Regions from separate parts of the Peterkaempfera bronchialis genome, predicted to be linked through region 3. Evidence: riboswitches for the same ligand, from Rfam matches in the RefSeq annotation. Region 3 holds a riboswitch; each other region holds the start of a gene.
The links. Region 3 has a riboswitch for cobalamin ahead of metE (5-methyltetrahydropteroyltriglutamate--homocysteine S-methyltransferase). Riboswitches for the same ligand answer to the same signal wherever they lie in the genome.
Positions count from the first base shown of each region.

Region 1: linked by a shared signal. The riboswitch ahead of C7M71_RS23935 (cobalamin biosynthesis protein) and the one ahead of metE (5-methyltetrahydropteroyltriglutamate--homocysteine S-methyltransferase) in region 3 are both predicted to bind cobalamin.
Region 2: linked by a shared signal. The riboswitch ahead of cobI (precorrin-2 C(20)-methyltransferase) and the one ahead of metE (5-methyltetrahydropteroyltriglutamate--homocysteine S-methyltransferase) in region 3 are both predicted to bind cobalamin.
Region 4: linked by a shared signal. The riboswitch ahead of C7M71_RS25965 (hypothetical protein) and the one ahead of metE (5-methyltetrahydropteroyltriglutamate--homocysteine S-methyltransferase) in region 3 are both predicted to bind cobalamin.

Region 1 is NZ_CP031264.1:5,413,199-5,420,113, reverse strand. Features, by position in the region: gene C7M71_RS23950 (RHS repeat-associated core domain-containing protein) at 1-459, opposite strand, end outside; gene C7M71_RS23945 (RHS repeat domain-containing protein) at 456-725, opposite strand; gene C7M71_RS23940 (hypothetical protein) at 875-1,111, shown strand; cobalamin riboswitch at 1,195-1,374, shown strand; gene C7M71_RS23935 (cobalamin biosynthesis protein) at 1,474-2,460, shown strand; gene C7M71_RS23930 (cobyric acid synthase) at 2,457-3,962, shown strand; gene cobN (cobaltochelatase subunit CobN) at 4,046-6,915, shown strand, end outside.
Region 2 is NZ_CP031264.1:5,398,590-5,405,504, forward strand. Features, by position in the region: gene cobJ (precorrin-3B C(17)-methyltransferase) at 1-110, opposite strand, end outside; gene cbiE (precorrin-6y C5,15-methyltransferase (decarboxylating) subunit CbiE) at 628-1,908, opposite strand; gene cobM (precorrin-4 C(11)-methyltransferase) at 1,985-2,824, opposite strand; gene cobI (precorrin-2 C(20)-methyltransferase) at 2,821-3,558, opposite strand; cobalamin riboswitch at 3,726-3,873, opposite strand; gene C7M71_RS23885 (alpha/beta hydrolase) at 4,219-5,436, shown strand; gene C7M71_RS23890 (CotH kinase family protein) at 5,488-6,915, opposite strand, start outside.
Region 3 is NZ_CP031264.1:6,890,972-6,897,886, forward strand. Features, by position in the region: gene C7M71_RS29445 (hypothetical protein) at 1-59, shown strand, start outside; gene metE (5-methyltetrahydropteroyltriglutamate--homocysteine S-methyltransferase) at 153-2,477, opposite strand; cobalamin riboswitch at 2,637-2,854, opposite strand; cobalamin riboswitch at 2,991-3,115, shown strand; partial or broken gene C7M71_RS29455 (acyl-CoA dehydrogenase family protein) at 3,243-3,476, shown strand; gene C7M71_RS29460 (enoyl-CoA hydratase/isomerase family protein) at 3,473-4,570, shown strand; partial or broken gene C7M71_RS33310 (NAD(P)-binding domain-containing protein) at 4,567-4,653, shown strand; gene C7M71_RS32385 (DUF6131 family protein) at 4,855-5,010, shown strand; gene C7M71_RS29470 (general stress protein) at 5,033-5,548, shown strand; gene C7M71_RS29475 (hypothetical protein) at 5,651-5,989, shown strand; gene C7M71_RS29480 (alpha/beta hydrolase) at 6,441-6,915, opposite strand, start outside.
Region 4 is NZ_CP031264.1:6,049,224-6,056,138, forward strand. Features, by position in the region: gene C7M71_RS25945 (alpha/beta hydrolase) at 1-50, shown strand, start outside; gene C7M71_RS25950 (CbtA family protein) at 182-952, opposite strand; gene C7M71_RS25955 (CbtB domain-containing protein) at 967-1,191, opposite strand; gene C7M71_RS25960 (histidine phosphatase family protein) at 1,519-2,130, shown strand; cobalamin riboswitch at 2,197-2,396, shown strand; gene C7M71_RS25965 (hypothetical protein) at 2,518-2,871, shown strand; gene C7M71_RS25970 (hypothetical protein) at 2,877-3,119, opposite strand; gene C7M71_RS25975 (ABC transporter ATP-binding protein) at 3,176-4,075, opposite strand; gene C7M71_RS25980 (FecCD family ABC transporter permease) at 4,086-5,177, opposite strand; gene C7M71_RS25985 (FecCD family ABC transporter permease) at 5,178-6,188, opposite strand; gene C7M71_RS25990 (ABC transporter substrate-binding protein) at 6,778-6,915, shown strand, end outside.

The sequences.
Region 1 (6,915 bases), 1.5 Mb from region 3:
CCAGGTCACGCCGCCGTTCACGGTCGCGGTGCGGTGGGAGCCGGAGGAGTCGGCCGCTTCGGCGCCGCCGGTCTCGCCGAGCTTCCAGCGGCCCACCGGGGCGGTGGAGCCGTCGTGGACGGTGGTGGAGCCGGGGTTGCCCAGCGCGTCATAGGTGGCGGTGGTGGTCTCCGGCGTGCCCGAGGCTCCGGTGTGGACGCTCATCACCACGTGGTCGTCCGGGTCGTAGGAGACCTTGGTGGTCCGGGCCAGGTTGGCCGGGTCCAGCGTGGTGGCAGTGGTCCGCGAGGCGGCGTCCACCGTGTAGGTGGTGGTGGTCGCACCGTTGTTGGTGACCTGGCGGACCATGTTCCCGGCGGCGTCGTAGGTGTACTTCGGCTGGGTGGTGGTCAGCTGGCGGCCGTCGAGGTCGAAGGTGTAGTCGGTCTCCCCACCGGCCGGGTCGACCTCCCGGATCATGTTCCCGTAGATGTCGTAGCCGTAGCTGGTGGTCTGCGTCGTTTGGTCAGCAGCCGGCCGAGGTTGTCATAGCTGAAGGTGACGGTGCCGCCGTTGGGGTCGACGATCCGCGCCACATCGCCGTTGTGGTTGTAGGTGTACGACTGCCGTGCCCCGCTGGGGGTGACCGTCGATGCGAGCAGGTACGCGGGCGCATAGCCGGTGTCCGCGGCCGAGGTCGTGGCCGCGGTGTAGGTCGTCGTGGTGGTGCGGCAAGTCGACGGCACCCGGGGTGGGGCGGGTTTGGACCGGGCGAGGGCGGCAAGCCGCAGAGAAGGCCGTGCTGCTGAGGCGCGTATTCCCCATCCGGACGGCCGATGCCCCATGGCGGCGCAGGACCAGCCGCCGCGTCCGTGCCCGAGCCCAGGCGGTTTCCATGATCATGCTCGTCGGCCTGCTGGTCCCGCCCGTGCTGCTGCTGCTCATCCTGGGCATGTCCTGGCTGGAGGACCGGGTGTTCGGCCCGCAGGCGGGCGAGGTGGCGGAGGCAGTGGTGGCGGAGGCAGTGGAAGTGGAGCCGGTGGAGCAGCCGCAGGATCTCGCGGTGCGCCGGCTCGCCCGGGTCACGGCGGCGCGCGGCCGGGCCCGGCACCGGGCACGGTCGGCCGCCTGAGCGCCCCCCGAGCACCCTGCGAGCGTCCTGTGACGCATCGCTCCCAGGGCTGTATTGACGCTGCGACCTGGGGCGTGGTGGGATCTTTGCGCCAATACGGAGGCATGGAGAGGAAGCCGGTGCGAATCCGGCGCGGTCCCGCCACTGTCACCGGGGAGCACCCTCGACCGATGGTCACGGCAGCCGGAAGCACGGCCGCTGGAAGGCCCGGGGGTGTGCCGATCCGGGAGCCAGGAGACTCTCGCCTCCGCTCGTCGATCCAGGGCGCGGACCCTGAGTGAGGACACGCACGCCATGCAGGCTGCCCGGTTCGCAGGCCGACCTTCGGGGTCCACGACCGCTCGTCGCAGCGGCTGACCGGCGTGCGCACGCACACCGCCTTCGCGGTGGGTGCCGTCGCCGGGTATGCCGTGGACGCCCTGCTCGCCGACCCCCGCCGGGGTCATCCGGTCGCCGCCTTCGGTTCGGCCGCCGCCGCGCTGGAGCGGCGGCTCTGGCGTGACCACCGGGGAGCCGGGGCCGCCTTCACCGCGCTCTGCGTGGGCGGGGTCGCCGCCGGGGCGGTGGCGGCCGAGCGCACGGTGGGCCGTTCGGCGTCCGCGCGGGCGCTGCTGGCCGCCGGGGCTGTCTGGACCGTACTCGGCGGCACCTCGCTGACCCGGGAGGCCCGCACCGTCGCCGCCGCCCTCCAGGCCGATGACCTGGACGCCGCGCGGGCCCGGCTGCCGCACCTGTGCGGGCGTGACCCGCGCCATCTGGACCGCGACGGGCTGGCCCGGGCGGTGGTGGAGTCGGTCGCCGAGAACACCGCCGATGCCGTGGTCAACGCCCTCACCTGGGGCGCGCTCGCGGGCACGCCCGGTCTGCTGGCCTTCCGCGCGGTGAACACCCTGGACGCCATGGTGGGCCACCGCTCCCCGCGCCAGCTGCGCTTCGGCTGGGCCTCCGCCCGGCTGGACGACGCGGCGGGCTGGCCCGGCGCCCGGCTGACCGCGCTGCTGACCGTCGCCGCCGCGCCCGAGCCGGGCCGGGCCTGGCGGGTGTGGCGGCGCGACGGCTCGGCGCACCCCAGCCCCAACGCCGGGCAGGCCGAGTCCGCCTTCGCGGGTGCGCTGGGCGTGCGGCTGGGCGGGACGCTGGCGTACGGCAGCCGGGTGGAGCACCGCCCGGTGCTGGGCGCCGAGCTGCGGCCGGTGGCGGTCGGGGACATCGAGCGGGCCTGCCGGCTCTCCCGCCGGGTCGGCCTGCTGGCGCTGGGGACGACGGTGGCCGCCCGGTGGGCGGTCGGCCGACTGCGGAGTACGGGGACACTGCGGAGCACGGGCACCCGGAAGGGGGCGGGGGCGTGAGCGGGGCGCTGCTGGTCGCGGGGACGACCTCGGACGCGGGCAAGAGCGTGGTCACGGCGGGGATCTGCCGCTGGCTGGCCCGGCAGGGCGTGAAGGTGGCGCCGTTCAAGGCGCAGAACATGTCGCTCAACTCCATGGTCACCGCCGACGGCGCCGAGATCGGCCGCGCCCAGGCGATGCAGGCCGCCGCCGCCCGGGTGGAGCCGGAGGCGGCGATGAACCCGGTGCTGCTCAAGCCGGGCGGCGACGGCCGCAGCCAGGTGGTGCTGCTGGGCCGCCCGGTGGCCGAGGTGGGCGCGCTGGACTACCGGGAGCGCAAGCCGGTGCTGCTGGAGCGGTCCCTGGAGTGCCTGGCCGACCTGCGGCGCCGCTTCGATGTGGTGGTCTGCGAGGGCGCCGGCTCCCCCACCGAGATCAATCTGCGGGACCGCGACATCGCCAACATGGGCCTGGCCACCGCCGCCGGGCTGCCCGTGGTGGTGGTCGGCGACATCGACCGGGGCGGGGTCTTCGCCTCGATGTACGGGACGCTGGCGCTGCTCTCCGCCGAGGACCAGCGGCATGTGGCGGGCTGGCTGGTCAACAAGTTCCGCGGCGACGCCCGGCTGCTCCAGCCGGGGCTGGAGATGCTGGAGAAGCTGACGTCACGCCAGGTCCTCGGGGTGCTGCCGATGCTCTCCGGGCTCTGGCTGGACGCCGAGGACTCGCTCGACCTGGACACCGCCGTGGACCGGGGCGGCGCGGGCACTGCCGCCCCGTACGGCGCCGAGGTGCTGCGGGTCGCGGTGGTGCGGCTGCCCCGGCTCTCCAACTTCACCGACCTGGACGCCCTGGCGCAGGAACCGGGCGTACTGGTGCGCTGGGCCTCCCGGCCCGAGGAGGTCGCCGACGCCGACCTGGTGGTGCTGCCCGGCACCCGGGCCACCGTGGCCGACCTGGCCTGGCTGCGGGAGCGCGGGCTGGCCGACGCGATCAGCGGACGGGCGGCGGCGGGACGGCCGGTGCTGGGCGTCTGCGGCGGCTTCCAGATGCTGTCGCGGCTGATCGTGGACGAGGTCGAGTCCGGCGCCGGGCGGGTGCCGGGGCTGGGCCTGCTGCCGGTCCGGGTGGAGTTCGCCCGGGAGAAGACCCTTGGCCGACCGGTCGGCGAGGCGTACGGGGAGCGGGTGGAGGCATACGAGATCCACCACGGCGTGGTGGCGCTGGAAGGCGGCGAACCGTTCCTGGACGGCTGCCGGAGCGGCGCCGTCTGGGGCACCACCTGGCATGGCGCGCTGGAGAACGACGCCTTCCGCCGTGCCTTCCTGGCCGAGGTCGCCCGGCTCGCCGGGCGGGCCTTCGCCCCCGCCCCCGACAGCTGCTTCGCCGACGCCCGCGAGCAGCGGCTCGACCGGCTCGGCGACCTGATCGAGCAGCACGCCGACACGGCCGCGCTCTGGCGGCTGATCGAGGACGGCGTGCCCGCCGACGGGCCGCCGTTCCTCCCCCCGGGTGCGCCGTGAGCCCCGGCCCCGCCGTGAGCCCGAGCCCCCGTCCCCGCCGCGAGACCGCCCCCGCCGTGAACCGAGAACCAGGAGAGACCCCCATGCCCGGCGCCACCGTGCTGCTGCTGTCCACTGCGGACACCGACCTGCTGGCGGCCCGCGCCTCCGGCGCCCCCTACCGGATCGGCAACCCGACCCGGGTCGATGCCGCCGAGGAGCTGCCGTCGCTGCTGGACGGCGCCGATGTGGCCGTGGTGCGGCTGCTCGGCGGCAAGCGGGCGTGGGAGGACGGGCTGGCCGTCATCGCCGCCTCCGGGGTGCCGACCGTGCTGCTGGGCGGCGAGGCCGTACCCGACGCCGAGTTGATGGCGCTCTCCTCGCTGCCCGCCGGTGTGGTCGCCGAGTCGCTGGCGTACCTGGTCGAGGGCGGCCCGGAGAACCTCGCCGAGCTGACCCGGTTCCTCTCCGACACCGTGCTGCTGACCGGTGAGGGATTCGCGCCGCCGCAGCCGATGCCGCAGTTCGGCGTGCACGGCGGGCGCGAGCAGCGGGAGGGGCGGCCCACGGTGGGCGTGCTCTTCTACCGGGCGCATGAGCTGTCCGGCAACACCGCCTTTGTGGATGTGCTCTGCGATGCGGTGGAGGCCAAGGGCGGCAATGCGCTGCCGGTCTACTGCGGTTCGCTGCGGGGAGCCGACGCCGGGCTGTACGAGCTGCTGGGGAACTGCGACGCGGTTGTGGCCACCGTGCTGGCGGCGGGCGGCACGGTGGCGGCCGAGGCGTCGGCGGGCGGCGAGGACGAGACCTGGGACGTGGGCGCGCTGGCCGAGCTGGATGTGCCGGTGATCCAGGGCCTCTGCCTGACCGGCAGCCGGGCCGCCTGGCTGGAGTCGGACGCGGCGCTGTCGCCGATGGACGCGGCGATGCAGGTGGCGATCCCGGAGTTCGACGGCCGGATCGTCTCGGTGCCGTTCTCCTTCAAGGAGACCGGTGCGGACGATGTGCCGGTCTATGTCGCCGACCCGGAGCGGGCGGCGCGGGTGGCCGGGATCGCGGTGCGGTACGCGGCGCTGAAGCACAAGGCCAACGCGGACAAGCGGGTCTGCCTGATGTTCACGGCCTATCCCACCAAGCACTCCCGGGTCGGCAACGCGGTCGGCCTGGACACGCCCGCCTCGGCGGTGCGGCTGCTGGACGCGCTGCGTGCGGCGGGCTACGCCGTGGACGGCTACCCGGACAACGGCGACGAGCTGATCCACCGGCTGATCGCGGCCGGCGGCCACGATGTGGAGTGGCTGACCGAGGACCAGCTGCGGGCCGCCCCGGCGCGGGTGCCGCTGGCCGACTACCGGCGGTGGTTCGAGGCGCTGGAGCCCGGACTGCGGGAGTCGATGCGCGAGCACTGGGGTGAGCCGCCCGGCGGCCTCTATGTGGACGGCGACGAGATCGTGCTGGCCTCGCTCCGGTTCGGCAGCGTGGTCATCATGATCCAGCCGCCGCGCGGCTTCGGCGAGAACCCGATCGCCATCTACCACGACCCCGACCTGCCGCCCTCGCACCACTACATGGCGGCCTACCGCTGGCTGGAGGCCGCGCAGTCGGAGGGCGGCTTCGGCGCCGACGCCATCGTCCACCTGGGCAAGCACGGCACCATGGAGTGGCTGCCCGGCAAGGGCCTCGGCCTCTCCGCCGAGTGCGCCCCGGACGCGGTGCTGGGCGACCTGCCGCTGATCTACCCGTTCATCGTCAACGACCCGGGCGAGGGCACCCAGGCCAAGCGGCGCGGCCACGCGACCGTGGTGGACCACCTGGTGCCGCCGATGGCCCGTGCCGACACCTATGGCGACCTGGCCAAGCTGGAACAGCTGCTTGATGAGTACGCCCTGGTCAGCGATCTGGACCCGGTCAAGGCCCCGGCCGTGCGGGCGCAGATCTGGACGCTGGTGAAGGCCGCCGAGCTCCACCACGACCTGCATGTGGACGAGCAGCCGGACGACGACGCGTTCGACTCGTTTGTGATGCACATCGACGGCTACCTCTGCGAGATCAAGGACGTCCAGATCCGCGACGGGCTGCACATCCTGGGCGGCGGCCCGGTCGGCGAGGCCCGGGTCAACCTGGTGCTGGCCGTGCTGCGCTCCTCCCAGGTGTGGGGCGGCAAGGCCGATGCGCTGCCGGGCCTGCGGGCGTCGCTGGCGGCCGAGTTCGGCCTGGTCGAGAAGGAGCTGCTGGCCGAGCCCGGCGCGGCGGTGAAGGTCCCGGCCGAGCTGACGGCGCTGGTGGACGGCCCGGCGCGGACCGCCTCCGACGCCGTGGACCTGCTGGAGCAGCTCTGCCGCCGGCTGGCCGAGTCCATGGAGCAGCGCGGCTGGGCGGTGGACGCGGCGGCCGGGCTGGTGGCCGAGGTGCTGGGCCGTGGGGTGTCGGGCCGTGGGGTGTCGGGCCGCGAGGTGGCTGACGCCGTACGGGTGCTGGAGTTCGCCGCCGCCGAGGTGGTGCCCCGGCTGGCGCGTACGACGGATGAGATCACCCATGTGCTGCGGGCGCTGCGGGGCGGCTATGTCCCGGCCGGGCCGTCGGGTTCGCCCACCCGAGGGCTGGTCAATGTGCTGCCGACCGGCCGCAACTTCTACTCGGTGGACCCCAAGGCCATCCCGTCCCGGCTGGCCTGGGAGGTCGGCCAGGCGCTGGCCGACTCCCTGGTGGCCCGCTACCTCCAGGACACCGGCGAGCACCCCCGGTCGGTCGGGCTGACCGTCTGGGGCACCTCCTGCATGCGCACCCAGGGCGACGACATCGCCGAGATCCTCGCCCTGCTGGGCTGCCGCCCGGTCTGGGACGACGCCTCCCGCCGGGTCACCGGCTTCGAGGTGATCCCGCTGGCGGAGCTGAACCGGCCCCGGATCGATGTCACGGTGCGGATCTCCGGGTTCTTCCGCGACGCCTTCCCGCATGTGGTGGCGCTGGTGGA
Region 2 (6,915 bases), 1.5 Mb from region 3:
ACCGCCTCCGCCACCGGGCCGTCGTACACGGCGGTGCGGCCGGGCCAGGCGGCGGCGAGCTCGGCTGCGGCACGGCGGCCGGCGGCGGTGGCGGCGATCAGGCCGATCACGGCTGGGTCCTCCTCGGGTGGGGGCGGTGCCCCGGTGGCTGCTGTCTCGGGGGCGGGGGCGGTCGGTGGGCGGGGTGCTCGGGTCCGGCCTGGGTGCGGGTGCGGGGTGGCAGTGGCCTGGGCCGGGGTGGGTGTGCGGGGGTGTGGTGGTGGGGCTGGTCCGGGTGCGCTGGCGTTGTGCGTTGGCGGGCGGGGTGTGGCGCGTGGGTGCCGGCGGCCGGGGTTGGGATGTGCGGTCGGTGGGCGGGGTGCTCCGGTCCGGCCTGGGTGCGGGTGTGGGTGCGGGTGCGGGGTGGCAGTGGCCTGGGCCGGGGTGGGTGTGCGGGGGTGTGGGGGTGGGGCTGGTCCGGGTGCGCTGGCGTTGTGCGTTGGCGGGCGGGGTGTGGGGCGCGGGCGCCGGCGGCCGGGGTTGGGATGTGCGGTGTGGGCACCCGTGGGCGGGATGTCCGTGCGCTGTCGGCCGCTGACGGGGCCTGAACGCGGAGCCGGCCGGTGGCGGTGCGTGTGCGGCGGCAGGTCATGGCTGCGCCTCCCCGTCCCGGGCCGGGCGGTGGCCCCACAGCACAAAGACCGGGTTGACCGCCGCGAGGCGGCTCACCCCGCCGGGCAGCGGGGCGAGCCGGGAGGACTGGAGCAGTACGCCGTCGCTCGCCATCCCGGCGGCGTGCAGCGCTTCCCGTACGGCGGGCACCCGGTCCAGCGCGGCCAGGGTGACGACGACGGTACGCCGGGCGCGGGCGGCGCAGGCGGTGACCACGGCGGGCAGGTCGCTGCCGCCGCCGCCGACGAAGACCGCGTCGGGGTCGGGCAGCGGGGCCAGGGCCTGCGGCGCGCGGCCGTGCACCACCGAGACGTCCACCCCGTGCGCACGGGCGTTGGCCCGGACGCGGGCGGCGCCGTCGGCGGCCTGCTCCACGGCGATCACGGCCGCCCCGAACCGGGCGCACTCCACGGCCACCGAGCCGCTGCCCGCGCCGACGTCCCAGACCAGTTCGCCCAGCCGGGGCCCCAGCCGGGCCAGCACCAGGGCGCGGACCTCGGCCTTGGTCACCATGGAGTCGCGGTGCTCGAACGCGGTCTCCGGCAGCGCCCAACCGGCCGGTGCGCCCCCCGCCCCCGCCAGCGTCCGCATCGGGCCGGGCCGGTCGGACGGCCCCAGGCAGAGGACCAGGTTGACGGCCGGCCAGCGGCGGGCGGCGGCCTCGGCCGGGTCGACCTCCTCGACCCGCTCGCCGGGACCGCCCAGGTCGGAGGCGACGACCAGGCGGCGTTCGAGGTCCGGGGTGCGGAGCAGTTCGGCGGCGAGTTCGGCCGGGCCGGCGCCGGGCGCGGTGAGTACGGCGGTCTTGCGGTGCGCCCGGCAGACGTTGAAGGCGGCCTGCGGTGCCCGGCCGTGCGCGCTGACCACCACGGCGTCATCCCAGGGCAGCCCCAGCCGGGCGAACGCCTCCGCCACCGACGAGGTGTCGGGGCGGACCTCCAGCCGGTCCGCCCCGAACCGCTCCGCCAGCGCCCGGACGATCCCGAAGAAGCCCGGGTCGCCGGAGGCCAGCACCACGGTCCGGCCGCCGTCCCGGGCCGCTTCCTCGGCGATGGCGTCCAGCGCGGGGGCCAGCGGCCCCAGGACGATCCGGCGGGCCGCCGCCGCTACCGGCGCGGACTCCAGATGGCGGCGGGCGCCGACCACCAGCGTGGCGGTCGAGAGCAGGTCGGCGTCCCCGGGCGGCAGGGGGTGGCGCCCCCGCCCGAGGACGGTGATCGGGTCCGGACGGCGGTCATGGTGGTGCTGTGTGGCCATGCGGGGGCGGCCCTCCTCTCGGGGGTGCGGCCGGGGGTCGGGGTTCGGTACGGCGGTGGGGGTGGGCGGGCGCGGCTCAGCCGTCGGCGGGCAGCGGCGCGGCACTGGCCCCGTCGGTGCGCAGCGTGCGCCGCGCCCGCCGGTCGGCCTTGCGGAAGGTATGGAAGTGCCCGGGGTGGTACAGGTGCGAGCGGGTGCCCTCGGCGCCCAGCGCCGGGCCCACCAGGAAGAGCGTGTGCTTCCAGAGCCGGTGCGCTTTGACGGTGGCCTCCAGGGTGCCCACCGTGCAGTGCAGTACCAGCTCCTCCGGCCAGGTCGCCTGGTGGGCGACGACCACCGGGGTCTCCTCGGCGTAGCCGCCCGCCAGCAGTTCGGCGGCCAGCTGGCCGCTGCGCGCCGCCGACAGGAAGACCGCCATGGTGGTGCCGTGGCGGGCGAACTCGCGGACCTCCTCGCCGGGCGGCATCGGCGTCTTGCCGCCGCCGAGCCGGGTGAGGATCACCGACTGGGCGACCTCGGGGACGGTCAGCTCCCGCTGGACGATGGCCGCCACCGCGGAGAAGGACGACACCCCGGGCACGATCTCGGTCTCCAGGCCCAGTGCCCGGCACCGCTCCAACTGCTCCTGGACGGCGCCCCACAGCGACGGGTCGCCGGAGTGGATGCGGGCCACCCTGAGGCCGTCCCGCGCCGCCTGCTCGTACACGGCCAGCACGTCCTCCATGGGGACCAGCGAGGAGTCCAGCACCCTGGCCCCCTCGCGGGCGTGCGCCAGCACCTCCTCCTGCACCAGGCTGGCCGCCCAGACCACCACATCGGCCTCGGCTATCGCCCGGGCGGCCCGGAAGGTGAGCAGGTCGGCGGCGCCGGGACCGGCCCCGACAAAGGTGACCTTGCCGCTGGTCGTACCGGTCACAGCTTTCCCCCTCGGGAGTCCCGCCGGGCGGGGCAGATCAGGGTGGACAGATACGGCTGCGGGGTGCCGTCGAGTTCGGCGGCCGGGCGGATGGACTCCTCCGGCAGGCCCAGTGCGGAGCCCCAGACGGCGCCGTCGGTCCGGCCGGTCTCCCGCAGCGCGGCGGCGACCTCGGCGGCGATCCGGCCGAACTTGTACGCCACCACCGTGCCGGGCCCCTCCAGGGCCTGCCGCAGCACGGCGGAACCGGCGGTCACCGGCACCAGGGTGAGCGGTTCGACACCCTCGGCCAGCACCGTGCCGGAGCGCGCCGCCAGGTCCTGCATCGCGGTGATGCCGGGGACGGTCTCCACGACCGTGCCGGGCATCACCCGGCGGACCGTCTGGGCGAGGTAGGTGAAGGTGGAGTAGACATTGGGGTCGCCGATGGTGGCGAAGGCGACGATGCCGTCCTCGCCCGCCTCGCGCAGCAGCGCCACGACCTGCTCCCCGGCCGCGTCCCAGGCCGCCTCGCGGCGGGCCCGGTCCTCGCGCTCATTGAGGGCGAACACCACCCGGACGACCTTCTCCGCGCCCGTGTGGTGCAGCACGGTCGCCTCGGCGCGGCCGGTCTCGCCGCTGTCCATGACGGGCACCACCACCTGGTGTGCCTCGCGCAGCACCCGGACGCCCTTGACCGTGACCAGCTCGGGGTCGCCGGGGCCCATGCCGACCCCTACCAGGCGGCGGCTCACGCGGCCCACGCGGACGGGCCGGGGCGGTGGCCGGGGCTTCTGCGGTCACCCTGGCTTCTGCGGCCTCTGCGGCCGGGGTCGGCGGGCCGCGGCGCGGCAGCATGCGGAGCGCGCATGGCGAAGTCCTCACTCGGGGTCCTCGCCCCGGTCGACGTGACGGCGGCCAGAGTCTCCTGGCTCCCGGATCGGCACGCCCCCGGGCCTTCCAACCGCATGTTTCGCGGCCGTGGCCGGCTCCCGCAGACGGCCTGCGAGGGTCGGGGGCGCTCCCCGGTGACAGTGGCGGGACCGCGCCGGATTCGCACCGGACTTCCTCGTCAATGCCGCCGTGTATGGCCCGGAAATCCCATCACGCGCCCGGCGGGCAGTCAACCGGACCCCGTGTGGCGTGCACCGCACCGCACCTGCGCCGATGCCCGCCGGAGCAAACCCCTTTGCCGCCGACCGCCGCCGACTGCCGCCGACTGGCCCAGGCCGCCCGATCGGCGGCCCCGCACCCCGCGCGGATGCCCCGTACGAGGGAACCTTGTGGTCCTTTCGGGTGTCTGATCCACCCCGATAGGAACCTGATTGCGGTTCCACGCGTCTCCTCCTCAGGTGCGGCACGAGACCGGTACGACGGACCGGGCAGGCAGAGCCGCAGACGGAAGGCTTGAGGGGATGGACTTGACGAGCGGCGCGTTCTTCGCGCTCATCGTGGCCGTGCTGGTGGTGCTCACCGTGCTGGTGCTGGCCCTGTGGAACCGGATACCCGGCCCGAAAGCCGTCCGCCACGGTGGGAGACTCGGCCTGCTGCTGCTCAACCAGGCCGTGGCCGTGCTGGTCGCCCTCGTCTGGCTGAACAACACCTACGCCTTCTACGAGAGCTGGGACGACCTGCTCGGCAACAACGGGAACCAGGTCGCCCTCGGCCCGGACGGCGCCACCCCCAAGGTGGGCGCGGCCGCCCTCGGCGGGCTCCAGCCCAAGGGCACCCGCTCGGCGCTGTCGTTCGACCCGTACAAGCGCGATGTGCTCATCTCGACGGCGGTCGGGCCGAGCTCCCGGCTGCGCGGCGAGTTGTACGTCTGGCTGCCGCCGCAGTACCACGAGGCGGCCTACCAGGACAAGGCGTTCCCGGTGATCGAGCTGCTGCCCGGCCAGCCCGGCTCGCCGCGCACCTGGTTCGGTGCCTTGGACGTCGACCGCAAGCTGAGCGGGCTGATCGCCTCGCAGCAGACCCACCCGTTCATCCTGGTCGCGGTCACCATGAACTACACCGGCATCAAGGACACCGGCTGCACCAACATCCCCAACGGCCCCCAGGCCGACACCTGGCTGGCCAAGGACGTGCCCTGGCTGATCAAACACAGCCTGCGGGCCGCCCCCGACGCCCGCCACTGGGCGGTCATGGGCTACTCCGCCGGCGGATACTGCGCCGTCAACCTCATCGTCAAGCACCCCTCCGTCTTCCACTCCGCCGTCAGCCTCTCCGGCTACAACACCCCCGACTCCCCGTTCGTCGTGCACAACCCGGCGCTGCGTGCCGCCAACAGCCCCGTGCTGCGGCTGCGCCGGATGGCCGCGCAGCCGGATATCGCGCTGCTGCTGGCCGGCAGCCTCCAGGACGGCCGCACGGTGGCCGACGCCCGCTCGCTGCTGGCCGAGCTGTCCCGCCCCGCCCACGGCACCACGCTCACCGTCGCCCACGGCGGGCACAACACCGCCGTCTGGGCGGCGATGCTGCCCACCGCCCTGGAGTGGCTGACCAAGAACACGGCAGGTCCGGTCCACACCGCCCGGGGCATCCGGGCGGTACCGCCCCCGCACCGGCATCCCTCCCGCAAGGAGGAGGTCCACGCCGCCACGGCCGCACCCTCCACCGCCGCCCGCCGCTGACCGAGCCCGGCGGGCGGGCGGTGGGGCGGCGGGGCGGCGGGCAGCGGTGGGTCAGCCGCCGGCCGTGCCCCGGACGACCGGGTCGGCGGCGAGGCTCTTGGTCCGGGCGGTGATTGTGGACCGCAGCTTCTCGGCGGCGGTGGCGATCCCGGACCTCTCGGCGCCCGCCGCCACGGCCTGGTCCACAGCCGTATCCAGGGCCTTGAGTGCGCTGCCGGAGCCGTAGAACTGCTGGTACAGCTCGCGGTAGGCGTCGTGGTAGACGTCGTCGAACGCGGACAGCTCCAGGAAGCGCTCCTTGAGGGTGTGGCCGGACATCATGCCCCCGCCGGGTGGCCCGCCGCCTTCAGGCCCGCCGCCTTCAGGGAAGCCCTCGGGGAGGCCTTCCGGTAGTCCTTCGGGGAGTCCCTGGGGAAAGCCACCGGTGCCGCCAGGTGGTCGGCCGCCGCCCAGGCCGATCGTGTCGTCCGGTCCGGCGTCGCTGCTCCCGTTGAAGGTGAGGTTGTAGTCCCACCCCAGCACGGTGAACTTCCTGCTGCCCAGGTCGTACCAGAGGTAGTAGTTCTTGCCGGGGCCGCTCATGTCGTCGGAGTTCAGCAGCAGATTCTGCGTGGCGACATAGCGGGCGAAGGACTCGACGTCGACCCGCTTGCCCAACCCCTCGGCGAACTCCTTGTCCGACGAGGTGTCGACCCACTTCATCAGGTCGATGACGGGCTGGAGATCCTGGCTTCCCTTCTTGGTGAGCTGCTTGAAGTCGTCCTTGTACGCGGTCGGGTCGTCACCCTGGTAGGAGAACCGGCCGGTGCTCAGGGCCTTGTAGAGCACGCCGTCCGTGCCGACGGCGGTCTCCGCGAAGTCGCGGGAGGGGTTCTCCACGATCAGCCGGGCCACCGCCGGGCGGTTGTTGACGGTGAAGGAGGAGAGCGCAGAACGCTCCGCCGCCTGCCCGGAGGTCTTCACCGAGGCCAGCGAGACGGCTTCGTTGAGCGGTATGGACGCATTGGACCCGGGACGCACCGAGATCTGCTGGTGCCCCTGGTACGCCCGGCCCGCGATGTACTGGTCGACCTTGATGAGCCAGGGCAGCTCCTCCGGCTTGTCGGCGGAGAGCGGGACGGCCGTCATCCCGCCGCCGCCGCCGAATTCGCCGCCGAATCCCCCGCCGAATTCGCCGCCCTGCCGCCCGAATCCAGAGTCCGAGCCGGAGCGGCGCAGGGACTGGAGGGTGGAGTTGCCCTTCAGCCGGATGCCGACCCTGGACACCAGGGTGCCGTCGATGGTCGCGTCCGCCTCGATGTACTCCTTGGAGCCGTCCTTCCGGAACTCGGCCATCATCGCCGTGAAGTCGTCCTCGTCGTACTCCAGCCGAATCGAGTGCGCGACCGTGGCGTCATACAGCTCGGCCGTGCCCGGGATGTTCTCCGTGACCTTGCTGCCCTCCGCCGCCGAGGCGCTGGTGACATAGGGCGAGATCCG
Region 3 (6,915 bases):
AGACCGACGCGGTGCTGCGCGGGATCGAGCAGGCCTCGCAGGACGACACCGTGGAGTGACCGCCCAGGCGAGGGCGGCAGCGATCCGGCCGGAGCGGAGCCGCAGGGGCCCGCCCCGGCCGGAGCCGGGTCAGAGCTGGGTCACGAGCCGGGTCAGGAAGCCGTGGCCGGCAGGCCGTCCCGGACCTCGCGGGCCGCCGCGACCAGGTTCTCCAGCGAGGCCCGGACCTCGGGCCAGCCGCGCGTCTTCAGACCGCAGTCGGGGTTGACCCAGAGCCGTTCGGCGGGAATGGCCTCAAGTCCCTTGCGCAGCAGGGCCGCCGCCTCGTCCGCGCCGGGGACACGCGGGGAGTGGATGTCGTAGACGCCCGGGCCGACCTCGCGGGGGTAGCCGGCGGTGGCGAGTTCATCGGCGACCCGCATATGGGAGCGGGCCGCCTCCAGGCTGATCACATCGGCGTCCAGGTCGTCGATGGCCTGGAGGATGTCACCGAACTCCGCGTAGCACATATGGGTGTGGACCTGGGTGTCCGGGCGGACCCCGCTGGTGGTGAGGCGGAACGCCTCGGTCGCCCAGGCCAGGTACCCGGCCCGGTCGGCACCGCGCAGCGGCAGCGTCTCGCGCAGGGCGGGCTCGTCCACCTGGATCACCGATGTACCGGCCGCCTCCAGGTCGTTCACCTCGTCGCGCAGCGCGAGCGCGACCTGCCGGGCGGTCTCGCCGAGCGGCTGGTCGTCGCGGACGAAGGACCAGGCGAGCATGGTGACCGGACCGGTGAGCATGCCCTTGACCGGGCGGTCGGTGAGCGACTGGGCGTAGGTCGTCCAGCGGACCGTCATCGGCTCGGGGCGGGAGATGTCCCCGGCCAGGATCGGCGGCCGGACATAGCGGGTGCCGTACGACTGGACCCAGCCGTGCTGGGTGGCGAGGTAGCCCGTCAACTGCTCGGCGAAGTACTGCACCATGTCGTTGCGCTCGGGCTCGCCGTGCACCAGGACGTCGATACCGGCCTTCTCCTGGAAGGCGAGGACGTCGCGGATCTCCGCCTTGATGCGCTCCTCGTACGCCGAGGCGTCGATCCGCCCGGTGCGCAGCTCGGCGCGGGCGGTGCGCAGGTCGGCCGTCTGCGGGAAGGAGCCGATGGTCGTGGTCGGCAGCAGCGGCAGCCCGAGGCGGGCGTGCTGCGCGGCGGCCCGCTCCGGGTACGGGTGCGAGCGGCGGGCGTCCTGGTCGGTGACGGCCGCGCTGCGGGCGCGGACCGCCGGGTCGTGGGTGAGTACGGAACCGGCTCGGGAGGCCAGGTCGGCGCGGTTGGCGGCGAGTTCGGCGGCGATGAGGTCGGTGCCCTGGGCGAGCCCTCGGGCCAGGGTGACGATCTCGGCGGTCTTCTGGCGGGCGAAGGCCAGCCAGCGGGCGATCTGCGGGTCGATGTCACGCTCGGCCGAGGCGTCCAGCGGGACGTGCAGCAGGGAGCAGGAGGACGCCACATCGACCCGGTCGGCGAGTCCCAGGAGCGTGCCCAGGGTGGCCAGGGACTTCTCGAAGTCGTTGATCCAGACATTGCGGCCGTTGACGACTCCGGCGAGCAGGCGCTTGCCGGGCAGCCCGCCGACGGCCGCGAGGTCGCCGAGGTTGGCGGCGGCGGCGCCGGTGAAGTCCAGGGCCAGCCCCTCGACGGGGGCCTTGGCCAGGACCGGAAGGGCCTCGCCCAGCCGGTCGAAGTAGGAGGCGACCAGCAGCTTCGGCCGGTCGGTGAGACCGCCCAGCTCACGGTAGGCGCGGGCGGCGGCGTTCAGCTCGGCCGGGGTGCGGTCCTGCACCAGGGCCGGTTCGTCCAGCTGCACCCACTCGGCACCGGCGGAACGCAGGTCGGCGAGCGCCTCGGCGTACACCGGCAGCAGCCGGTCCAGCAGGGCCAGCGGCTCGAAGTCCGCCGCGACGCCGGGGGCGGGCTTCGCCAGCAGGAGGTAGGTGACCGGGCCGATCAGCACCGGGCGCGCGGTGAGGCCGAGCGCCAGCGCCTCCGTGAGCTCGGCGACCTGCTTGGCGGTGTCGGCGCTGAACGCGGTGTCGGGGCCCAGCTCCGGGACCAGGTAGTGGTAGTTGGTGTCGAACCACTTGGTCATCTCCAGCGGCGCCACATCCTGGGTGCCGCGCGCCATCGCGAAGTAGCCGTCCAGGGCGTCCGCCTCGACGGCGGCGCGGTGCCGGGCGGGGATCGCGCCGACCATCACGCTGGTGTCCAGGACGTGGTCATAGAGCGAGAAGTCGCCGGTCGGCACCTCGTGGATGCCGGCGTCGGCGAGCAGCCGCCAGTTGGCGCGGCGCAGTTCGGCGGCCGTGTCCCGGAGGGCGCCGGCGGTGACGCGGCCCTGCCAGTACCCCTCGATGGCCTTCTTCAGTTCCCGGTTCCGGCCCGGGCGTGGGTAGCCGTACACGGTTCCCCGTGCTGCCGCGGCTGCGGACGTGCTGGTCACAAGACTCTCCTTCGCGAGCATGTCTCCGACGACCCCGGGACGGGTCGTAGGCGCGAAGGGTGGCAAGACCGGGCGGACCGCGACGATCTGCCGTCGCATGTCTCCGCCTGATATGTACGCCGACCCGCCCACGAGGTCACCGGGATCTCCGCGCGCGTCGGTTGCGCACGGGCAGTGGCAGGTCTTCGGACTCGTGGGCACGTCTGCCGGGGCAGACACCTACTGGCCGTCGCTTCCCAGGCCCGTACCGGGCCCAGTGCATATGACGGCGGTCGTTCCCGCTCACCGCTGCGGGGCAGTCCCGGATTCCCACCGGGTTCCCTCTTGCGACGCGTCTGCCTGGCGGGCAGGGCGAACCAGCTGCGCCGGTCAGCCTAGGCGCTGGGGCGGGTCCGGGACAGCACCGTTCACATGTCGGATGGTGAGATGAGACACGGGCGGACCTGCGGCAGGGGGGCTCTGGACTTACTAGGACGCCCAACTATATGTTCATGGACAAGGCCCGCGGTGCAGGGAAGCCGGTGCGAATCCGGCGCGGTCCCGCCACTGTGACCGGGGAGTGCGTCGCTGAGACACGCCACTGACGTGCAGGACGTCGGGAAGGCAGACGGGGCGCGTTGATCCGGGAGTCAGGATACATGGTCGCCTGGATGATCGACCGCTACGGCGACCAGGCCCAGCGCGCCCGCTGGCTGCCCGCCCTCTGGCATCGTCATGACCCGCACCGGCGGAGAGGGGGCGGACGGCGTCTCCGCGTCTGTCGTCGACCGCGACGATCCGCAGGCAGCCCAGCTCTGCGCCGTGGCCAAGCGGTTCGCCACCGACACCGGCTACTCCGTGGCCGACCGCGCCCGGCAACTGCACGGCGGCTACGGCTATCTGACCGACTATGGCATCGAGAAGATCGTCCGTGACCTTCGGGTCCACCGCATCCTGGAAGGAACCAACGAGATCATGAGCCTGATCGTGGCCCGTGGACTGACCGGGGCCGCCCGATGACCGACGACGACTCCGTCCTGGTGCGCACCGAGGGCCGCGCGGCCTACCTCACCCTCAACCGGCCCCGGGCCCTCAACGCGCTCAACCACGCCATGGTGCTCCGCCTCGGGGCGGCCCTCACCGCAGCGGAGCGTGACCCCGCCGTGCAGACCGTGGTGATCAGCGGCGCGGGGGAGCGCGGCCTCTGCGCGGGCGGCGACATCCGCTCCATTTACCAGGACGTACGCTCCGGCGGCGGCGCGGCCTCGGCGGCGTTCTGGCGCGACGAGTACCGGCTCAATGCCCGCATCGCCCACTACCCCAAGCCCTATGTCGCCCTGATGGACGGCATCGTGATGGGCGGCGGCGTCGGCGTCTCGGCCCACGGCAGCGTACGGATCGTCACCGAGCGGTCCAGAGTCGCCATGCCCGAGACCGGCATCGGCTTCGTACCGGACGTCGGCGGCACCCATCTGCTCTCCCTCGCCCCTGGAGAGCTGGGCACCCACCTGGCGCTCACCGGGACGCCGGTGGGCGCCGGGGACGCCCTGCTGTGCGGGCTCGCCGACCACTTCGTCCCGGCGGGCCGGCTGCCCGGACTGCTCGCCGACCTCGCCGATGCCCCTGTGCCGGAGGTGCTGCCCCGGTACGTCGGCGAGGCACCGGCGGGCGAGCTGGCCGCCCACCGGGAGTGGATCGACCACTGCTACGCGGCCGACAGCGTCGAGGAGATCCTGGACCGGCTGCTCGGCAGCGGCGCAGCGGCCGCGAAGGAAGCCGCAGCGACCATCCTCACCCGATCCCCCACCTCGCTCAAGGTCACCCTGGCGGCGCTGCGCCGCGCCCGGCACCTCGGCCCGCTGGAGCGGGTCCTGGAGCAGGAGTACCGCATCTCCTGCGCCACCCTGTCCGCACCGGACCTGGTGGAGGGCATCCGCGCCCAGGTGATCGACAAGGACCGCGACCCGCACTGGTCCCCGGCCACCCTCGCCGAGGTCACCGAGTCGGACGTGGCCCGCTTCTTCGCCCCGCTCGGCGCGCAGGAGCTCTCCTTCGCCGCCGACCCCGCCGACCCCGCCGACCCTGCCGACCCCGTGCAGGAGGTGCCCTGGTGAGCGCCGTCATCGGCTTCATCGGACTCGGCCATATGGGCGGCCCGATGGCCGCCAACCTCGTCAAGGCCGGCCACCGGGTGCGCGGCTGCGACCTGTGGCCGAGTCCCTGGCGGGGCGGCTGCCGACTCCGGCGTCGAGCCCGCCTCCTCCCGCCTCGCGAGCCGCGAGCCGCGGGGCGGGAGGAGCATCGAATCAGACATAAGGCGCAGACCGGGATGCTTACCCCCGCGATACGAGGGAATGAGCGGCGTGGAGGCTACTCATCCGGGAGATCGGAGGACCCCGTGATCGCCCTCGGAATCATCCTCCTCATCATCGGCTTCATCTTCCACATCGCCATCCTCTGGACCATCGGGATCATCCTGGCCGTCATCGGGGCCATCCTGTGGATCCTGGGGTCGTTGGGACACGCGATCGGCGGTCGACGCCACTACTGGTAGGACCGTCCGGAAGTGGATCGAGATGCCAGAGGACCCTGGCCCGCTGAACCCGATCACCATCGCCTGGAACACGGTGTCCAGCTACGCCACGTACGAGGAGGCGCAGGCTGCGGTCGACCGGCTGTCCGACGAGCACTTCCCGGTCGAACAGCTCGACATCATCGGTACCGACCTGCGCCTGGTGGAACGGGTCACCGGCCGGCTCACCAAGGGACGCGCGGCAGCCGCAGGCGCCGCCAGTGGAGCCTGGTTCGGACTCTTCATCGCCCTGCTGGTCGGTCTCTTCACCGCCGGTCCGGTGTGGCTGGGCCTGATCGTCGGCGGCATCCTCATCGGAGCGGTGTGGGGAGCCCTCTTCGGCTTCGTCGGGCACGCCGCCACCCGGGGCCGCCGTGACTTCTCCTCCACGAAGTCCCTGGTGGCGTCCCGCTACGACCTGATCGCCCGGGGCGGCCACGCCGATCAGGCCCGCGCCGCCCTGGAGCGTGCCGGGCTCGGCAGCGGCACCGCCGCGCCGCCGCCCCAGCCGAGCCGCTGACCCGTCCCGCCTGCGCCTGCCGGCAGGCGCAGGCGGGTCAACCTGCGGTGAGCCGCGCGTGCCGTCGGCGCCGGCTGCGCCCGCGACGGGCAGCGTGGAGGCATGCACCGGTTTCCGCTCTCCGCGATCCTCTGTACCGCCTGCGCCGTCTCCATGGCCTGGACGGCACCGGGTTACTCGGGCCCGGCGTGGGCGACCACGGTCGTCGGCGCGGGCAATGGCGCCTTCGACAACGCCTGTACGACCGTGAGCGCCCCCGCAGCCCAGACGCAGACCGACGCGGGCGGCGGGCTGATCGGCACCGCCGTCTCCCTGCCCGGGGGCGCACCGACCAACCAGTGCGGCAACCTCGGCATCGGCGACACACCGGACGGCCGCACCGACGGCCCGGTGGGCCAGACCCTCCACGGCCTGATCCAGGCGGTCAAGGGCGAGAAGTAGCGGGCCGCCACTCGTCCAACAAGGGCGCGCGCCGACAGGCGGCGTGGAAAGCCGGTCGTGCACCGCGTCGACCTGGGTGAGGCCACCGCACCGAAGCCGGCCCGGCATGCCTTGGTCCGAAGATCATCGTCCAGTCATGGGCGTCGTCGCCGGCGGCGGCAGCCAGCGGTTGGGCAGCAGCGCAGCGAATTGCTCCCAGAGCGTCACCCTGCTGCCGGGGCTCCCCACGCCGCCTGTCTGCGCGAGCTCTAAGGTACAAGCCGGACGGCGTGACGACCGCCGCGCGCCTGGATCCAGCAGCTGGCCGGCCCGCTCCCCACCAGCTAGCGCCTCGCCCGCCGACGCGGCAGACGGGCGTGCCAGGGCACCACCCGACCCGGGAGCCGGGCACGCGATGGTCTGCGCGGCCCGGCTCCCATTGCCCGCCCCCTGGTGGTCAGCGGCCCTGTGGTCAGCGGCCCTGCGGTGGGCTGCCGTGGCGGGCTGCGGCGAGCCGGGCGACCGGTTGCGGTGCCGGGTCCGGTACGTCCGGTGGGCCGAGCGCGAAGGCTTCGCGGAGCGCGGCCACGGCCAGCTGCCGGGCCTGGGCGGCACGCGGGGAGACGGCGTCGAGGTGGAGCGCGGGGTGGATCACGCCGAGGCAGCGGGTGGCCCGGACCGGTACTCCGGCCGCCGCCAGCCGCTCGGCGTACGCCTCGCCCTCGTCGCGCAGCGGGTCGTACTCCATGGTCAGCACGGTGGCCGGTGGAAGCCCCGCCAGGTCGGGGGCGCGCATCGGGACGGCCTGCCAGGGGGCGTCGGGGAACGCCTCCTCGGGCATCGCCAGATAGGTCTGCCAGCAGAGCCGCATCACGGCCCGGGTGCAGCCGTAGCCGTCCCCGAGAGTGCGGTAGGAGCCGGAGTCCATGGCGGTGTCGAGGGCCGGG
Region 4 (6,915 bases), 840 kb from region 3:
TCGCCCGGCGACTCACCGTGGACGCCCTGCGGCGGGCCCTGCACGGCTGACGGCCCTGCGCGGCTGACGGCGCTGCATAGCTGACGGCGCAGCACTGCTGACGGCGCAGCACCGCGTGCACCCGCCGGGCGTCCCCGGCGGGTGCACGCGGTACCGGTCCTACGGCGCCGCCCTCGCCGCGTCACTGCGCGGCGGCGGCCGTCCCCGAGGGCACCGCCCGGGTCGCGGCCCGGGACGCCTTGGGCTCCAGTGCCCGCTGGGCGAGTTCGCCGAAGAGCAGGCCGAACGCGGTCCACAGGGTGAGCTGGATGGCGAGCGCCGCGATGCGGAACTGCCACAGCAGGGTGGCCGAGAAGTCCGCCGGCACCTCGTTGACGGCCGGCAGCAGGGCGTACGCCAGGCCGACGACCACCGCGAACGCGGCGCCGGCCGCGACGGTGGCGTACCAGTTGCCCCACCGGGGCGCCAGGTAGCGGCCGAGGAGCACGGCGGCGACCGCCAGCAGCACGCTGAGCAGCATCATCAGGAAGTACAGCGCGGTCCGCTTGCCGATGGTGTCGGGTTCGCCGACGGACGGCGGGTTGGCCGGGTACTTCAGGAACGGCACCAGGTAGACGGCGACCAGCGCCGCGAACGACAGCAGCGCCGCAGTCGCCCGGGGGCTGAAGCGGCCGACCCTGCCCAGGGCGAAGCAGAAGGCCAGGGCGGCGATGCCGCCCATGGCGACGCCGAAGATCAGGACGCCGGTGGCCAGCCCGGCGGTCGACTGGAGCGTGCGGCTGACGAGTTCGACCTCATGCTCGTGCTCGTGCGCGTGGGACTCCTCGAAGGCGATGGCGGCGTCGACCCGGGACTCCCCGAGCAGGTACGCCGCGACAAAGGCGAGCACGCCGGCCGCGAGGCCGGCCAGCATGCCGCGGATGAGCAGGGTTCTGGCGAGGGCGGAGTTCATGTGCTCGGCTCCGGTCAGTGGCAGGGGAAGCCGAGGAGATGGCGGCCGTCGTGCACCCACTCGTGCACGGTCTCGCCGGAGATCAGGGAGGTGGCGCCCTGCTCGGCGCCGACGAAGTAGAGCAGCACCAGCATCAGGACGCCGAAGAACACGGCCCACGGCAGGATCGCTCGCACCGGAATCGGGGCGATGCCGGGCTGGGCGGGGGAAACGGCAGGGGGAACAACGGACTCTGCCATGGCAGCCTCCTCTGGGAACACGCGTCCCACTCGTTGGAGCACGACGACGGTGCCGGGTCTGACTCACCGGAGGCCGCCGCCCTCCCCGGGGTGGAGGAGAGCGGTGCCTGCTCGGCATACAGTGGCGCGACCGTGCCGGCCTCTCACCGGACTTCCGTCACACCGTCGTCACATCGACGCGACGGTACCGCGAACCGGCAGACCGGCCAAGAGCGCGCGGACGGGCGCCCGCACCTCGCCCCGTCCCGGACCGCATGGCCGAATCGGCCTGGCGGCAGGCGAGTTGGAGGGTTTGGTGCACCTGTGGGCGAGTGGGAGGGCAGTCCGATGACCGTCAGGGTGATCTTCATCTCAGCGGCGGGCAGCGCCGCGCTGCGGGAGGCGCGGTTCGACGACGGCGGCCCGCTGGACGCGGCCGGGCTGCGCCGGGCGCGGACGGCGGCCGGCACCCTGCCCCCGGCCCGCCGGAGCTACGCCTCCCCGACGGCGCGCTGCCGGGAGACCGCCGAGGCCCTGGGGTTGGCGGCCGAACCCGTGCCCGCGCTGGGCGGCTGCGCGATGGGCCGCTGGCGGGGGCGCCGCCTGGACGAGGTGATGGCCGCCGAGCCGGAGGCGGTCGCCGGGTGGCTCTCGGACCCCTCCTGCGCACCGCACGGCGGCGAGTCCCTGCTGGAGCTGCACACCAGGGTCGCCGGCTGGCTGGACGCGCTGCCCGGCTCAGGGCTGGCGGGCTCTGGGCAGGCGGACTCCGGGCAGGCGGGCTCCGGGCGGGTGGTGGTCGTCGCCGAGCCCGATGTGGTGCGCGCCGCGCTGGTCCATGCCCTCGGGGCGCCGCCGCAGGTCTTCTGGCGGCTGGACGTACCCCCGCTCACCGCCACCGAACTCAGCGGGCGCGACGGCCGGTGGAACCTGCGCTGCGGCACCCCGCTCGGCAGCTGAACCAGCCCCCTCCGCCGACGGACATCTGCACGGCTGTGCAGCCTTGCAGGCGCTCCGTCGCGGCCCATAGGGTGGGCCCGCCGTGGTGCTCGGGAAGCCGGTGCGATACCGGAGCGGCCCTCGCCACTGTGATCGGGAAGTCCGTACTCCACCGTCCCCCGCCCGCCGGGGGAGGAGGCCACGGGAGGCCGTGAGGCGTCCGGGAAGGCCGGTGCACGGACGTCGGACCCGTCAGCCAGGAGACCGGCCACGGCACCGTACGACGTCCATCCACGAGGTGCTGGAGAGACCGCCGCAGATGAGCCTGCCTGCCTGTGCCGCCCGTCCCGCCTGTGCCGCCCCTGCCGCAGGGCCCGCGCCCGAGCGCGCGTCGAACGGAGCCGAGCGGTGAGCAGGCGCCCCGAACCGCCCCGGATCACCTTCGGCGGGAAGCCGGCCGTGGTCCTCAGCCCCGAGGACTACCAGTCCCTGGCCGCCGCACGACGGCAGGTGGGCGGCCAGGCCACCCGGATCAAGGTCCTCAGGCGCGAGCTGGCCGACGCCGTCGCCCTGCTGGCCGAGGCCGAGGCGCAGTTGGCGGACCACCACCGCCACCCGGCCGACGCACCGGCCGACGGACCGGCCGATGCGGCGGCCCCGTGCGCCGGCTGCGGGCTGCTGGAGTCGGTCCGGGAGTGGATGCGGGCGCCGCAGCGCAGCGGCGCCCCCGGCCACTCGGCCGCCGAGCCCGGCGCCGGCTGAACGGGTCAGGCGGCGTACTGCTTGAGCCGGGACTCGAAGTCGCGCAGGGCGCGCTGCGCCCAGCGGTAGCTGCACACGTCGTTCCAGCTGATCGGGTAGGCGTGCCCGGCCCGTACGGTGGGGAGCGCGGTCAGGGCCAGCCCGCCGGCGCCGGCCAGCAGCCCGCGCCGGGTGAGCTGGTTCACGATCTCGGCGAAGCGGGCCTCCAACTCGGGGCCGGCGGGGATGCGGGGGGCGGTGGTGTGCACGGGGGTGGTGCCTTTCTCGGCGGCTTGGGGGCTCGGCGGCTCGGGTTGGGGCGGGGTCAGGCGGTCTGCGCGGCTTCCTGCCGGATGTGGTGGCGGCCGATCGGCAGCACCAGCGGGGTCCGGGAGACCTCGTCGGTGACGATCCGGCAGTCCATGCCGAAGATCTCGCGGACGGTGGCCTCGGTGACCACCTCGGACGGGGTGCCCTCTGCGGCGACCCTGCCGTCCTTCATGGCGATGAGGTGGTCTCCGTAGCGGCAGGCCAGGTTGAGGTCGTGCAGGACCGCGACCACGGTGGTGCCGCGCTGCCGGTTGAGGTCGGTCAGCAGGTCCAGCACCTCCACCTGGTGCGGCAGGTCCAGATAGGTGGTGGGTTCGTCCAGCAGCAGCAGGTCGGTGTGCTGGGCGAGGGCGACGGCGATCCAGACCCGCTGCCGCTGGCCGCCGGAGAGTTCGTCCACCGAGCGCTCGGCCAGTTCCAGGGTGTCGGTGGCGGCCAGTGCCCCCGCGACGGCGTCGTCATCCTGCTCGGTCCAGCGGCGGAACCAGCCCTGGTGCGGGTAGCGGCCGCGCCCGACCAGGTCGGCGACGCGGATGCCGTCGGGGGCCACCGGGGTCTGCGGGAGGATGCCGAGCTTGGCCGCGACCTCCTTGGTGGGGACGGTGTGGATATTGCGGCCGTCCAGCAGCACCTCGCCGGAGCTGGGTGCGAGCAGCCTGGCGAGGCCGCGCAGCAGGGTGGACTTCCCGCAGGCGTTGGGGCCGACGATCATGGTGACCCGGCCGGGCGGGATGTCGGCGGTGATGCCGCTGACCACCTCCTGCCGGTCGTAGCCCAGGTGCAGCCGTTGGGCGCTCAGAGTGTGCCGGGCCGAACCCGGTCGGGCCGAACCCGGTCGGGCCGGGGCGTGCTCGGCCGTGCCGGGCTGGGCCGGGGCGTGCTGTGCCGTCGTCATCGGCTTTTCCTCATCCTCCACGGCCGACCCGGTTGGACCGGGCCAGGAGCCAGAGCAGACAGGGGGCTCCCAGAGCCCCGGTGATCACCCCGACCGGGAACTCGGTCGGGCCCAGCAGATGCTGTCCGGCGAAGTCGCAGCCCAGCATGGTCAGCGCCCCGACCTGCGCGGACAGGGCCAGCGCCGGACCCCGGCCGTGGATCAGCCGGCGGGCGATCGGCCCGGACAGGAAGGCGACAAAGGCCACCGGGCCGGTGGCGGCGGTGGCCACCGCCGCCAGGCAGACGCCCACCAGCACCAGGCCGAGCCGCCCCCGTTCGACCCGTACGCCGAGTCCCCGGGCGGTGTCGTCGCCGAGCGAGAGGGCGGGCAGCGAGCGGGCGGCGATGACGGCGGCGGGCAGCAGCGGGACCAGGCAGAGCAGCAGGGTGCGGGCGCGCTGCCAGTCGCTTGCGCCCAGGCTGCCGGTGAGCCAGACCATGGCCTGCTGGGCGGTGTAGACCTCGGCCCGGGTCATCAGGAAGGAGACCATGCCGGAGAGCGCGGCGGAGACGCCGATGCCGACCAGGACCAGCCGGTAGCCGGTGACTCCGCGCCGCCAGGCCAGCAGGTAGATCGCCACGGCGGTGGCCAGCGCCCCGACCAGGGCGCTCAGCGAGACGGCCGCTCCGCCCAGCCCGAAGAGGACGATCGCGACCACGGCGGCGGCGCTGGCGCCCGAGGTGATGCCGATGACATCGGGGCTGGCCAGCGGGTTGCGTACCAGGTTCTGGAAGATCGCCCCGGAGAGGCCGAAGGCGGCGCCGGAGGCGACGGCGGTCAGCGCCCGGGGCAGCCGGACGTCGAGGACGATGAAGTCGGTGCCCGGGGTGCCGTGGCCGAGCAGCGACCGGAGGACGTCCGGCAGCGGGATGGGGAAGCTGCCGACGGTGAGGGAGTAGCAGAACACGGCGAAGGTGACCGCGCCGAGGACCGAGGCGGCGGTCAGGGTGCCGAGCCGGCCCCGGCGGCGGGCGGCGACCAGGGCGCGGCGGGCGGCGGCGGGTACGGGGCGCGGCGCGGCGGGTGCGGCGGGCGCGGTGGCCAGGTGCTGGGTCGTCATCTACAGGCCCGCCAGCTTCTGCCGGCGGACCAGGGCGACGAAGACCGGGGCGCCGAGGACGGCGGTCACAATGCCCACCTGGATCTCCCCGGGTCGGGCGACGACCCGGCCCACGACGTCCGAGACCAGCAGCAGGGTCGGGGCCAGCAGCATCGCGCAGGGCAGGATCCAGCGGTGGTCGGGGCCGGTGAAGAGCCGCACCGCATGCGGCACGGTGAGGCCGACGAAGCCGATCGGTCCGGCGATGGCCGTGGCGGTGCCGCAGAGCAGGACGGCGGTCACGGCGCAGAAGGCGCGGGCGGCGGTGACGTTCTGGCCCAGCCCCCGGGCGGTGTCGTCGCCGAGGCTCAGGGTGTTGAGCAGCCGTCCGGAGCAGAGCGCGAGCAGCGAGCCGACCACGACAAACGGTCCGGCCTGCCAGGCGACGGACAGGTCCCGCCCGGCCAGTGCGCCGACCTCCCAGAACCGGAACTGGTCGAAGGTACGGGTGTCGGTGAGCAGCAGGGCGCTGGTGAACGAGGTGAGCGCGGCGCTGACCGCCGCCCCGGCCAGGGCCAGCTTGACCGGGGTGGCGCCCTCCCGGCCGAGTGAGCCGACCGTGTACACGACCAGCGCGGCGCAGGCGGCGCCGAGGAAGGCGAACCACACATAGCCGGTGAAGGAGGTGATGCCGAAGACGCTGATCGCGGTCACCACTGAGAGCGCGGCGCCGGAGTTCACCCCCAGCAGCCCGGGGTCGGCCAGCGGGTTGCGGGCCAGTCCCTGCATCACCGTGCCGGCCAGGCCGAGGGCTGCGCCGGCCAGCAGGCCGATCACGGTGCGCGGCAGGCGGAGCGAGGTGACGATCAGTTGGTCGCCGTCGTCGGGGTCGTGGTGCAGCACGGTGTCCAGGACGGTGGAGAGCGGTACGGACTTGGCTCCCACGGCGAGGCTGGCGCCGACCGCCAGGACCAGGGCCACCGCGAGTACCGTCAGGCCCAGTGCCGGTGTCGCCCGGCGGCGCGCTGGCAATGGGCCGGGCGCGGGCAACTGGCCGGGTGCGGGCGCGGGCCTCGCGGGCGCGCGCCGGAGCGCGGGCGAGGGCCACGCGGGCTCGGGGTGGGACGGATCAAGCCTGCCCTGGCGGGGCACGGCGGCGTCCGTGCGGGGGTGTGTGACGTCCACGTGTTCTCCTCGGCGGACCCCTGGTCGGGGATAAGGGAAGGCTAACCTCACCGGCCGTTGGGTTCTGCGCGCGGGCCGGTCTTCGGGGCCTTCGGGGGCCCGGTACGCGGAGTCCGGCAGGACGAGTCATATCGCCGGACGGACAGCCCGGCGGCGGTCTCGGCCCGGTCCGGCGAGCGTCGGATTCCGCGTCCGGAGGCGCAGCATCCCTGCGGAGAGCGGCAGTTGGCGACCCCGGTCGGGGGTGGCGGGCGGCGGTGGGTGGCCGGGTGGCGCGGCGGGATCGCGCTATGCGGTGTCCGGGCGGGGAAATCTGCCTCGAAAGTGCCGCTTAGGGTTGCCAAAGTTAGGTGAACCTAAGTCGCCTCGTCGGCGCTGCTGCCGCCGACCTGAGGCCGCGCCTGGACTCCACCGTGCCCACCCTGGAGGAACCCCCGTGTCCGTGCACCACCAGCCCTCACCGCTCCGCCCCGACGGGATGCCGACCCGGCGCCGCCTGCTCGGCTCGGCTGCGGGCGCCGCCGCCCTGCTGGGCCTTGCCGCCTGCGGCTCGGGCGGCTCCGGCTCCAAGGGT